DNA from 3 places in the Pantoea sp. C1E2 genome. Region 3 is predicted to be linked to each of the others. Evidence: predicted binding sites of a transcription regulator. Region 3 holds the regulator's gene; each other region holds the start of a gene.

Region 1 (4,179 bases), 460 kb from region 3:
GGCATGCGGTAAATCGGATACTGGAACTCGCCCTGGCGGGTATAGCGAGCTTCCACCACGGGTGTGTAATAGCCGGTAAACTGCACGTTACCGTAATTATCGGTGCCTTCCATCTGATAAGCGTTAAGGCCGAACTGACTCAGCTGACGAGTATCGGCACCGGAGAGTAGCCAGTTCTGGATGGCGCTGTAAGTCCCGGTGTTGCGGCTATACAACCCGGATGATGCACCCTGAATCTGTTGCACCTGCACGCCAAAATCGCGGCCGTTAACGGGACGCCCTTTAGCATTCGGTTCATTGACCAGCCCGAGCGGTTGCTCCAGCTTGCCATCTATATATTGCTGACCTCGGTCAGTCGGTTTCGAACTACAACCCGCTAACAGCGCGAGAAACGCGCCAGTAAGTGCATACTTCGCCCAATATCCTTTCATCACTTTCTCTTTTTCTCGGTTGTTTGCACCGCGACGATAGCAAAGGGGCAGAGAGAATGAAATCCGCCTCGGGCTACCGCGCTCACATCTGTACAATTAATCGCCCAATGGCACTATTATTCACCAACTGGCTGTAAATTTAAGGCTTTAACACAAAAAGGGGTTGCATCGCCGCGCGTCCAGAGTATAGTGCGCATCCACGGACGCGGGGTGGAGCAGCCTGGTAGCTCGTCGGGCTCATAACCCGAAGGTCGTCGGTTCGAATCCGGCCCCCGCAACCAATTCTTCTTAAGTGAAGAGACAATTTGAAAGTCGTGTAACGCGTCAGACGGACGCGGGGTGGAGCAGCCTGGTAGCTCGTCGGGCTCATAACCCGAAGGTCGTCGGTTCGAATCCGGCCCCCGCAACCAATTGTCTTAAGAAGAATACAATGTGAAAAGTCGCTTAATGCGGCAGACGGACGCGGGGTGGAGCAGCCTGGTAGCTCGTCGGGCTCATAACCCGAAGGTCGTCGGTTCGAATCCGGCCCCCGCAACCAATTACAGATAAGCACCTTAACGGGTGTTTTTTTGTTTTTGGCCTCCAGTAAAAAAAAGCGGCACTGTGGCCGCCCTCCTCTTAGCGACGCGCCAGCACCGCCCCCTTATCGAAATACGCTTTAATCCCATGCAGAATCGCCTCAGCCACCTGATGCTGATAACGCGGCGTGCGCAGCTTACGCTCCTCCTCCACATTACTGATAAACGCCGTTTCCACCAGAATCGATGGAATATCCGGGGCTTTTAGCACCGCAAAACCCGCCTGGTCCACCGTGCGTTTATGCAGGTGATTGATGTGGCCCATGCGCGATAACACTTCTTTGCCAAATTTCAGGCTGTCGCTGATGGTCTGCCGCTGCACCATATCGAACATGGTGTGATCCAGATAGCGGTCGCCGCTCATGCTGACGCCTCCAATCAAATCCGATTCGTTCTGAGTCTGCGCCAGGAAGCGAGCTGCGGTCGAGGTAGCGCCGCTAGTCGAGAGCGCAAACACCGACGAACCGCGCGCCGCACGGCTGGTAAAGGCATCGGCGTGAATCGAGACAAACAGATCGGCGCGCTGCTTACGCGCTTTTGCCACCCGCACGCGCAGCGGGATAAACACATCCTCGTTGCGCGTCATATAGGCTTTCATGTTGCGCTCTTTGTCGATCAGCGCCTTCAGGTAGCGGCCAATCTTCAACACAATGTCTTTTTCGCGCGTTTTGTATTTGCCATGTGCGCCGGGATCTTCGCCGCCGTGGCCGGGATCGATCATGATGATGATTGGACGATCGCGCCCCGCTTTACCCGGTAAAGGGGCTTGCGCCGGTTGATCGCGCTCCAGGTCGCCCTGGTTGTAATCGTTCAGTAACGCCAGTAGCGGATCCTCTTCCCGCGAGGGCTGGCTCGGATAGAGATCGACCACTAAGCGATGTTTGATGCCCGCCACAGGTGCCAGTGTGAAGATCTTCGGCGCGACGTTGCGCTTCAGTTCCAGCACCACGCGCACCGTGTTGGCATCAAACTGGCCAACACGCGCATTTTTAATAAAGGGATCGTCAACGCGTACTTGCTTATCCACCCCTTTCAGGACCGGATTGATATGCAGGTTCTCAATGTCGATCACCAGGCGGTCGGGGTTGCTCAGGGCGAACTGTTTATATTTGAGGGGAACATTCGACTCCAGGGTGACGCGGGAGTAGGTCGATGAGGGCCAGATGCGCACCGCCACAATGTGCTGGCTGGCTGCCAGTCCGGTTCGCGTTACGCTCAGGAGGACTAACGCGCCCGCACCCTGTAATAATCGTCGTCGTGTAAAAGCTTCGGACATGCCGCTCCAACTGCTGTGTAATGTCTAAAATATCGTCAATCGACGAGTGGAAGGCGAAAACTTTGCTTAGCAAGCCGTATCGTGTTTTGCCAGAAAAACCAGATAATGCAGGCTGTTAGCGAGGGTTGCATCAGGAAAATCGTAAAGTAACGTCAGGCCCGGCGCTTGCAATAGCGGCCAAAAGAGCATAAAAATACACAAATTACGAATAAACATTCACAGAGGGTTTGCCGTGAAGGAACGTAGTACTGAACTGGTTCAGGGTTTTCGCCATACCGTTCCCTATATAAATGCCCACCGTGACAAGACCTTTGTCATCATGCTGGGCGGTGAAGCCATCGAGCATGAGAACTTCTCCAGCATCGTTAATGACATCGGATTGTTGCATAGTCTTGGCATTCGCCTGGTGGTTGTTTACGGCGCCCGTCCGCAGATCGATGCCAGCATGGCCCAGCAACAGCTGGAACCGATTTACCATAAACATACGCGCGTTACCGATGCCCAATCACTGGAACTGGTGAAGCAGGCCGCCGGACGTTTGCAGCTGGATATCACCGCACGTCTGTCGATGAGCCTGAATAACACCCCTCTGCAGGGCGCGCACATCAACGTAGTGAGCGGTAACTTTATTATTGCCCAACCGCTGGGCGTCGATGATGGTGTGGACTACTGCCACAGCGGCCGTATTCGTCGCATAGATGAAGAAGCGATCCATCGTCAGCTGGATAATGATGCCATTGTGCTGCTCGGCCCGGTCGCGGTGTCGGTGACCGGTGAAAGTTTTAACCTGACGTCAGAAGAAGTGGCCACGCAGTTGGCGATCAAGCTGAAAGCCGAGAAAATGATTGGCTTCTGCTCCGAACAGGGTGTCACCAACCGCGAAGGCACCATTATCTCTGAGCTGTTCCCCAACGAAGCGCAGACGCGTATCGATGAGATGGAAAACGACGGCGATTTCCTGTCGGGCACGGTGCGTTTCCTGCGTGGTGCGGTGAAAGCCTGCCGCAGCGGCGTGCGTCGTAGCCACCTGATCAGCTATCAGGAAGATGGCGCACTGATTCAGGAGCTGTTCTCACGCGACGGTATTGGTACGCAGATTGTGATGGAGTCCGCTGAGCAGATTCGTCGCGCCACCATCAACGATATTGGCGGCATTCTCGAACTGATTCGCCCGCTGGAGCAGCAAGGCATTCTGGTGCGTCGTTCACGTGAGCAGCTGGAAATGGAGATCGACAAATTCACCATTATTCAGCGTGATAGCCTGACCATCGCCTGTGCAGCCCTCTATCCTTTCCCGGATGAGCAGATTGGTGAGATGGCTTGCGTGGCAGTACATCCCGATTATCGCAGTTCCTCGCGCGGTGAACTGCTGCTAGAGCGTGTGGCACTGCAGGCTCGCCAGATGGGGCTGAAGAAGCTGTTCGTACTGACCACCCGCAGCATTCACTGGTTCCAGGAACGTGGCTTTACGCCGGTGGATATTGAGTCACTGCCGGAGAGTAAGAAGCAGATGTATAACTATCAGCGCCGTTCTAAAGTGCTGATGGCGGATTTGCGCTAACGGCGGTGAATGCGGCAGAAGAGCAGCGAATGTCAGGCCGCGCTAAATGGCCTGGAATTGCCCAACGTATTTGACTGATAACGTTGTTAGGATGCGCATCCATGCGCATCCAATAAAACATCTGCATTGACCTGAGGTCGGTTTCTTTACCGACCTCAACTCTCGCTCAGAATGACTTCCCCGCCCAACCGATCCAGCAATCCACTGCGGCGCTGCGTGCGTAATTGCACCGCACGGCGAAAAACGCCTTCATCGCTGTACAGGGTTAATTGTTTTCGCGCTCGCGTAATGGCGGTGTAAATCAGTTCGCGGGTAAGCACCGGTAAAAACTGT
Region 2 (4,179 bases), 3.2 Mb from region 3:
CTGAATACCGGCTCGCTGCGGCTGATGCAGTTGCTGTTCGGGCAGGTGAGCACACGCTCGACACGATCCGGTAAGGTCGGGGCGATTTTCGCTACCACTTCGTATTCATCAATACGGTTAACGGTAGCGAGCGGCGCATACACCGCCAGTTGGTTAATCTGATCGTCGGTCAGGAAAGTATTCTCGATCTTGATCAAATCCTTACGGCCCATTTCGCCCGAAGGCAGATTCAGGCCAATGGTGATGCGCTGGTCGGTTTCGGTCAGACGAAACAGCGACAGCAATTTAAAACCGACCTGCGCAGGAATGTGGTCGATTACCGTGCCACGCTTGATGGCTTCAACCTGCAATTTATTATCATGAGTCATCGCTTTCTCCTTACAGTGCCAGTTCGCTATTCAGTACCAGTGCCAGCAGGGCCTGGCGGGCGAAAATGCCGTTGCCTGCCTGCTGGAAATACCAGGCGTGCGGCGTGCTATCGACGTCGGTGGTGATCTCATCAATACGCGGCAATGGATGCAGCACTTTCATATTGTCGCGTGCGCCCGCTAAATCAGCAGCGCGCAGGATGAACTGCGCTTTGACGTTGGCGTATTCGGAAGGATCGAGACGCTCTTTCTGCACGCGCGTCATGTACAGAATATCGAGTTCCGGCATCACTTCTTCGATGGTGTCATGGCGTGTCCAGACAATGTTCTGCTCATCCAGCATATCGGTGATGTAGGCCGGCATGGCCAGCGCATCTGGCGCGATAAAGTAGAAACGGTTGCCGGTAAACTTGGCCAGCGCCTGGGTCAGCGAGTGCACGGTGCGGCCATACTTCAGGTCACCGACCATCGCCACATTCAGGTTGTCGAGGCGGCTCTGGGTTTCACGGATGGTGAACAGATCCAGCAGCGTTTGCGTGGGATGTTGGTTGGCACCGTCACCAGCATTGAGAATCGGAATGCCGCTGGAGAATTCGGTCGCCAGACGCGCGGCACCTTCCTGCGGATGACGCATCACAATCGCATCGACGTAAGTGCTGATCACCGAGATAGTGTCGGCCAGCGTTTCACCTTTTTTACCCAGCGAGGTATTGCTGCCGTCGGCGAAGCCCACCACTGAAGCACCCAAACGATGCATAGCGGTTTCAAACGACAGGCGGGTGCGCGTTGAGGCTTCAAAGAAGCAACTGGCAATCACGTTGTGCTTCAGCAGTTCTGGCTGAGGATGAGCCTTGAGTTGAGCAGCGGTGTGTAACACCAGCTCCAGCTCTTCGCGGTTGAGATCGTTGATGGAAATAATGTGCTTGCGATATAGCGGGTTGGCCATAGCGTTCTCCTCTGCGCTGCCGGATTGCGGACAAAAAAAAGCCCCTGCTTAAGGGGCTTTTTTTACGATCAATGTATGACGGAAAGAAACAGCTGCATCGCCTGCGGTCAGGCGGGGTAGAGCGGCAAATTGTACGCTGCGCTGTTGCATGTTTCCTCCGGCAAATTGTGGCGCATTATACGCATTCACTGATTAGCATCAAGCAGAAATCGCCGTAAGGTAAACGTTTGCTTTACTGGTTACCCAGCGTGGCGACCATCACCGCTTTAATGGTGTGCATGCGGTTTTCAGCCTGATCGAACACAATGCTGTGCGCCGATTCAAACACCTCATTGCTCACTTCCATACCGTCATGCAGACCGTACTGTTCAGCCATCTGACGGCCTAAAGTGGTTTGATCGTCATGGAAGGCCGGGAGGCAGTGCAGGAATTTCACCTGAGGATTGCCGGTCAGCGCCAGCATCGCGCTGTTGACCTGATACGGACGCAGCAGGGCAATACGCTCTTCCCACACCGATTTCGCTTCGCCCATCGATACCCACACATCAGTGTAGATGAAATCCGCACCCTGCACGCCTTCGGTAATCTCTTCGGTCAGAGTGATTTTGCCACCGGTTTTCTGTGCCGCCACGCGACACTGCTCCACCAGTTGCTCTTCCGGCCAGCAGCCCTTCGGTGCCACCAGGCGCAGATCCAGGCCAACCAACGCAGCGGCTTCCAGCATGCTATTACCCATGTTGTTGCGCGCGTCACCGACGTACACCAGTGTCATCTCGCTCAGCGGTTTGCCTGGCAGATGTTCCTGCATGGTGAGCAGATCGGCCAACAGTTGCGTAGGATGGAATTCGGTCGTCAGTCCGTTCCACACCGGCACACCGGCAAATTCCGCCAGGGTTTCCACCAGTTCCTGACCAAAGCCACGATACTGGATGCCGTCATACATACGCCCTAATACGCGCGCGGTATCTTTCATCGACTCTTTATGGCCGATCTGGCTGCCGCTTGGGCCGAGGTAAGTGACGTTAGCGCCCTGATCGTATGCGGCAACTTCGAAAGAGCATCGGGTGCGGGTCGAGTCTTTTTCGAAGATGAGCGCGATATTCTTGCCTTTCAGGTGCTGGGTTTCAGCGGCATTTTTCTTAGCGTGTTTTAATTCACCTGCCAGACTTAGCAGGTAGCTGATTTCAGCTGGAGTGAAATCCAGCAATCTCAGGAAGTGTCTCGAATACAGCTGACTCATACAGCGCTCCAGATACGGGTTAATAATGAATTAAAATTCAATCTAACCGGATGAATATGCATTTTCAACCCCAGCGATAATAAACTTTCTGTTTTGTGTAGTGGCGGGCGAAGCAGTGTGGGAAAATAATTGCATTCACGTCGAACATTTTGAGGACACGCACATGGCATATGAAGCATTGCTGGAAGAACAGCGCGAAGAAACCCGCCTGATCATTGAAGAGTTGCTGGAAGACGGCAGCGATCCGGATGCGCTTTACACTATCGAGCATCACCTCTCTTGCAACAACTTCGACTCACTGGAGAAAGTGGCGGTTGAGGCTTTCAAACTGGGCTTTGAAGTGAGCGAGCCAGAAGAGCTGGAGCTGGAAGAGGGTGGCACGGTGATGTGTGTGGATATCCTGAGCGAAGGCGCGTTAAAGCCAGAGCTGATTGATGCACAGGTTGAGCAGTTGGTAAATCTAGCCGGTAGCTTCAACGTCGATTACGACGGTTGGGGCACTTACTTCGAAGATCCGGACGCAGAAGATGAAGACGACGATGGCGACTTCATCGACGACGAAGAAGACGACGGTGTGCGTCACTAAGTCTTAAACGGGCGGCGCTCGCCGCCCAGAACCACTTCCCCGCCAGATAAAGAACGCCGATGAATTACGCTCCCCTGTTAGAACCCATTTATGAATTCCTGCACTGCCGCACGCCACAAGCGTGGATTGATGAAGCGCGCAAGCCGGAAAACCTGACGTTGCTGCTGACCGATCACATGGTGTGCGAGTTAAAAGCGGCGCAGACCGCAGTATTTATCATTCGTCGTTATGTCGCTGATAAGCCAAGTGGCGATGCCATTCTGGCGTGGCTCAAGCCGTATGAAGATTTCATCTACCGTGAAGAGCCGGACAGTAACTTCATCAATGCGCATAAAAATCTGACCAAAAGCATCATTGTGCGTAATGAACTGCCGTGGGCGGATGATTTGGTCGAGATGATGATTCTGCTGATCAAAGAAGAGCTGCATCATTTTTATCAGGTGTGGGAAATTATGCAGTCGCGGGGTTTACCGTATCGCAAAATCACCGCCAGCCGTTACGCCAGAGGATTGATCCGCGAGATTGCCAATCATGAACCCGATGGGCTGGTGGATAAATTGATTTGTGGCGCCTATATCGAAGCGCGATCTTGCGAGCGGTTTGCCAGCCTGGCGCCGTATCTGGATGAGCAGTTACAGAAGTTTTATATTTCGCTGCTGCGTTCTGAGGCGCGTCACTATCAGGATTATTTGAAGCTGGCGGAACAGATTTCCGCGAAGGATATTACGCCACGCGTACAGGCGTTTGGTGCAGCGGAAGCACGCTTAATCAGCGAGCCAGATGGCGAGTTGCGTTTTCACAGCGGTGTACCGGCCTATTAAGTGGGTGCGCAGGCCTGCGCACCGCTTTTACATTACAGCACTTTCAGCATCCGCACTTCACAATCCCCATGCCCGGTACAGCCCATCGCGCTATCAATCAACTCGAAGCCTAACGACTCATACAGCTTAATCGCGCGGGTCAGACTGCCGGTGGTTTCCAGATAGCAGCGACGGAAACCCTGCTGGCGGGCATACTCCATGGCCTGCAACGCGAGCGC
Region 3 (4,179 bases):
ACCATTCGCGATTTGACCGGCAGCATAACCCGCATCAATACCCGCGCCACGACGATTACCGACTGGGACCGTAAAGAGATTATCGTGCCGAACAAGGCCTTTATCACTGAGCAATTCGTTAACTGGTCGCTGTCAGATTCCGTCACGCGCGTAGTGCTGACCATCCCGGCCCCGGCGCACGTTAACAGTGATGAAGTCACCAACATTCTTAAACAGGCTGCCGAGCGCTGTACCTACGTGCTGGATATGCCTGCACCGGATGTGTTCCTGGTAGATTTGCAGCAAGGTATTCAGCTGTTTGAACTGCGTGTGCACGCTGCCGAGATGGGTCACCGCATGCCACTGCGTCATGAGCTGCATCAGTTGATTTTGCGTGGCTTTGAAGAGCACGGTATTGAGATGCCGTTCCCACCGTTCCAGGTGCGTATGGAAACGCTGGGACGTAAAACGCCGGCGGGCAATGGATCACCGTCCAGCCAGACTTTCAAATCTGGCGGCTTATAAACGACAACGCCCGGCAATCACCGGGCGTTGTTTTTTCTGCTGGGCGTTACTTCACAAACTCTTCGCCCTGCGCGATATCTTTCTTCAGCGTCTCCAGCATGCCGCTGAGCGCCTGCTGTTCAAACGCACTCAAAGGCCCCAACGGGCGACGTTCCACGATACCGTTCTTGCCGATCAGCAGCGGCTGTGAGAAGAAGCGCGCATATTCGCCATCGCCTTCAACATAAGCGCATTCCACGACGTTGGCTTCGCCCTGTAACGCACGCACCAGTGAGAGTCCAAAGCGCGCCGCAGCCTGCCCCATGGACAAGGTCGCCGATCCGCCACCGGCTTTGGCTTCCACTACTTCCGTGCCGGCGTTTTGAATACGTTTGGTGAGGTCAGCCACTTCCTGTTCACTGAAGCTGATGCCTTTAACCTGCGAAAGCAGCGGTAAAATCGTCACGCCTGAGTGACCGCCCACCACCGGAACCTCGATCTCAGTTGGCTGTTTGCCTTTGAGCGCTGCGACAAAAGTATTGGCGCGGATGATGTCGAGGGTAGAAATACCAAACAGGCGGTTCTTGTCGTACACACCCGCTTTTTTCAGCACTTCAGCCGCAATGGCCACCGTGGTGTTAACCGGATTGGTGATGACGCCGATCAGCGCTTTCGGCGCGGTGCTGGCAACCTGTTCGATGAGGTTTCGCACAATGCCCGCGTTGACGTTAAACAGGTCGGCGCGATCCATGCCGGGTTTACGTGCCACACCAGCAGAAATCAGCACAATATCTGCCCCATGCAGCGCAGGTGTCGCATCTTCGCCGCTAAACCCTTCTACCTTCACGGCGGTGGGAATATGGCTGAGATCGACCGCCACACCTGGCGTGACCGGAGCGATATCATAAAGTGAGAGAGCGGAACCTGCGGGTAATTGAGTCTTGAGCAGCAGTGCGAGCGCCTGGCCGATACCACCGGCTGCACCGAGAACGGCAACTTTCATCCTGAACTCCTTATGAAGGTGGGGCAGAGATATGCCGAAAATCCATCAGGTTACGAGTTTAATCAACTTCTCAGGCGATAGCGACAAACCTGTCGCGCAATAACATGACGCCGCAATCGGCTCCCGAGACATCTCCACTTCAGAAGTCGCCTGAATGATACAATCGCAGCCAGAAAACAATGGACGGCAATGATCATCGATATAGTTGTTACCACTTCAATACTATAACAACATTGCAACCTTCGCTTTGCGCGTCAGCCCGCGATTTTGGCGCAACACAAAACTCTGCTATAATGCCGCTCCGCAGTTGATTAGCGCGATTCTCTCACTACGCTTATTGCATAAAAATTCATCTAAATGCATAATAATTTATCTGCCGCTGGCCTGTTGCCTGCTGCACCCCTCTTTTATTGGTAGCTTATGCGAAACCCATCAAAACAAGACGACTTGATCAAAGCGTTCAAAGCGTTATTAAAAGAAGAAAAATTCAGCTCTCAGGGCGAAATCGTGCAGGCGCTGCAGGAAGACGGCTTCGAGAACATCAACCAGTCAAAAGTTTCTCGTATGCTGACCAAGTTTGGTGCCGTGCGCACCCGCAATGCCAAAATGGAAATGGTGTATTGCTTGCCAGCTGAACTTGGCGTGCCGACCACCACCAGCCCATTGAAGAATCTGGTGCTGGATATCGATTACAACGATGCCTTAGTGGTGATTCACACCAGCCCCGGTGCCGCGCAGTTGATTGCCCGCCTGCTGGATTCGCTTGGTAAAGCAGAAGGTATTCTCGGTACCATCGCCGGTGATGACACCATCTTTATCACTCCCGCGCGCAATTTCTCCGTTAAACAGCTGCACGATGCCGTGCTGGTTTTATTCGAACAGGAACTATAAAACCCTGCTCTTAACCGGCAGTTCATCTGCCGGTAACAACCTTCATTACTGACACGTTTCCCGCCACGCTTGTTACAAAATCCTTTGTTAATAATAAGTTATCTATATAGCTGCCGGTTCTGCACCCGGTAAAATATTGGTACGACCTTTTCCCCTTCTTAACCATTAGCGCTATTTTACACTGCTTTACATATTGTGCTCAGTGGTTATCGCTTCCTATTTCGTATCAGCCAGCGGGATCAACCATGATCTTTCGCACGAAAAGATAATTTGATGCAGATCATTGTTTTTACGAATAAATAATGGTCAATGGTTAAGAATTCAGCGTTTTTAATAACTTCCAGTTCTAAAAAGGTGCCATAAGGATAAAGAATAACAACCAAACATTATTAGCCAGATATTAATTTCATGGGTGATTAGATCTATACTTGTTTTCGTGATGCAAATCACACGAAAGAAAAAGATAAAAACAGAAGACGAGGAAAAATACCATGAACGTTAAAACTACTATCGCAACCCTGAGTGTTCTATCTGCCCTGTCATTTGGTGCTTTTGCAGCAGATTCTATCAATGCTCAACAGGCAGCGAATCTGCAACCTGCCGGCACCATCAGTGTGAGCGGCGTGGGCGGTTCTCCGATGGATATCCATGAACAGCTGAATGCCAAAGCCGATCAGGAAGGCGCTAAAGCCTACCGTGTGATCGAAGCGAATACCGGCGACAGCTATCACGCCACCGCTGAACTTTATAAATAAGTTTACTGAACAAGACGCAGTGTGAACGGCGACCCGTTTGAGACGCATTTGCCTCTCAGGTTGCCAAACCCAATTTCAGGAGAGTGAATCATGAAAACCAAATTAGCTATCGCCATTGTCGGTCTGGCTTCCGTACTGTCTTTCGGTGCCAGCGCCGCTAGCCTGGTTTCTAACGAACAAGCCGCACAGCTGCAACCGCTGAACCAAACTGTCAGTGTGAGTGGTGTTGACGGTGACCAGACGAATGTCCGTCAGGAACTGTCGCAGAAAGCCGATGCGCAAGGTGCCAGCCACTATCGCATCATTGAAAACAATCGCGGTGACACCTTCCACGTGACCGCTGAACTGTACAAATAAGACTAAATCGAACGTCGGGCGCCTGAACGGCGCCAGACAATTGATCGACGACCCGCCTCACCCACTTTTTGCCGCAGGTTGTTGATTACAACGAGGAGAAAAATTATGAAAATCAAAGCAACCATCGCAGCCGCCAGCCTTCTTTCCCTGTTTGCCTTCGGTGCTTCAGCAGCCCAATTGGTAACGAATGAGCAGGCGCAAAATCTGCAACCTACCGGCAGCACTATCACCGTCAGCGGTACCGGCGGTTCGCCAATGGATTACCGTGCTGAGCTTTCACAGAAAGCCGATGCACAAGGTGCCAGTGCTTATAAAGTGATTGAAGCCAATACCGGTGACAGCTATCACGTGACCGCTGAGCTGTACAAATAATTCCTCGTCAATTCTGACGAACCCTTTGGCCCCGCTCGCCGGGGCCCTTTTTCGGCTTGTCACTTCACATTAAAGCGGAGCTGACCCTCCAGCTCCTCTTCTGCTTCATCAAATAGCAGGATTAATGCGCCATACCGGCGTTTCTGCCCTGTTCCCAGATTCACAAACTCAATTTCCAGCGGCAACGGCAACTGATCACCTTGGATCACCGCCCAAAGATCGTCCAGATCGTCAATGCCGGGATCTGTCAGTGCAAAACGATCGCTGAACTGGCGATAGAAATGGGCTTGATCGACGATTTCGTCGAAATCAAAACGC

The links. Region 3 encodes ArgR, which controls arginine synthesis, uptake and breakdown. Its sites were predicted from a motif close to ANTGAATAAAAATACANT; they were not measured.
Region 1: the regulator ArgR is predicted to act here: its motif matches at 2,468-2,485, upstream of argA (amino-acid N-acetyltransferase).
Region 2: the regulator ArgR is predicted to act here: its motif matches at 2,579-2,596, upstream of argF (ornithine carbamoyltransferase).

What each region holds. Positions count from the first base shown of each region.
Region 1 is NZ_JBSZHT010000002.1:3,615,903-3,620,081, forward strand. It holds gene mltA (murein transglycosylase A) at 1-431, opposite strand, end outside; tRNA gene ACXI0A_RS17295 (tRNA-Met) at 636-712, shown strand; tRNA gene ACXI0A_RS17300 (tRNA-Met) at 765-841, shown strand; tRNA gene ACXI0A_RS17305 (tRNA-Met) at 893-969, shown strand; gene amiC (N-acetylmuramoyl-L-alanine amidase AmiC) at 1,050-2,285, opposite strand; gene argA (amino-acid N-acetyltransferase) at 2,518-3,846, shown strand; gene recD (exodeoxyribonuclease V subunit alpha) at 4,002-4,179, opposite strand, start outside.
Region 2 is NZ_JBSZHT010000002.1:857,432-861,610, forward strand. It holds gene pyrI (aspartate carbamoyltransferase regulatory subunit) at 1-368, opposite strand, end outside; gene pyrB (aspartate carbamoyltransferase) at 379-1,314, opposite strand; gene argF (ornithine carbamoyltransferase) at 1,547-2,554, opposite strand; gene rraB (ribonuclease E inhibitor RraB) at 2,718-3,140, shown strand; gene miaE (tRNA isopentenyl-2-thiomethyl-A-37 hydroxylase MiaE) at 3,200-3,961, shown strand; gene ACXI0A_RS04180 (GNAT family N-acetyltransferase) at 3,994-4,179, opposite strand, start outside.
Region 3 is NZ_JBSZHT010000002.1:4,080,899-4,085,077, forward strand. It holds gene mscM (miniconductance mechanosensitive channel MscM) at 1-504, shown strand, start outside; gene mdh (malate dehydrogenase) at 551-1,486, opposite strand; gene argR (transcriptional regulator ArgR) at 1,907-2,377, shown strand; gene yhcN (peroxide/acid stress response protein YhcN) at 2,869-3,132, shown strand; gene ACXI0A_RS19355 (YdgH/BhsA/McbA-like domain containing protein) at 3,223-3,489, shown strand; gene yhcN (peroxide/acid stress response protein YhcN) at 3,595-3,861, shown strand; gene ACXI0A_RS19365 (barstar family protein) at 3,921-4,179, opposite strand, start outside.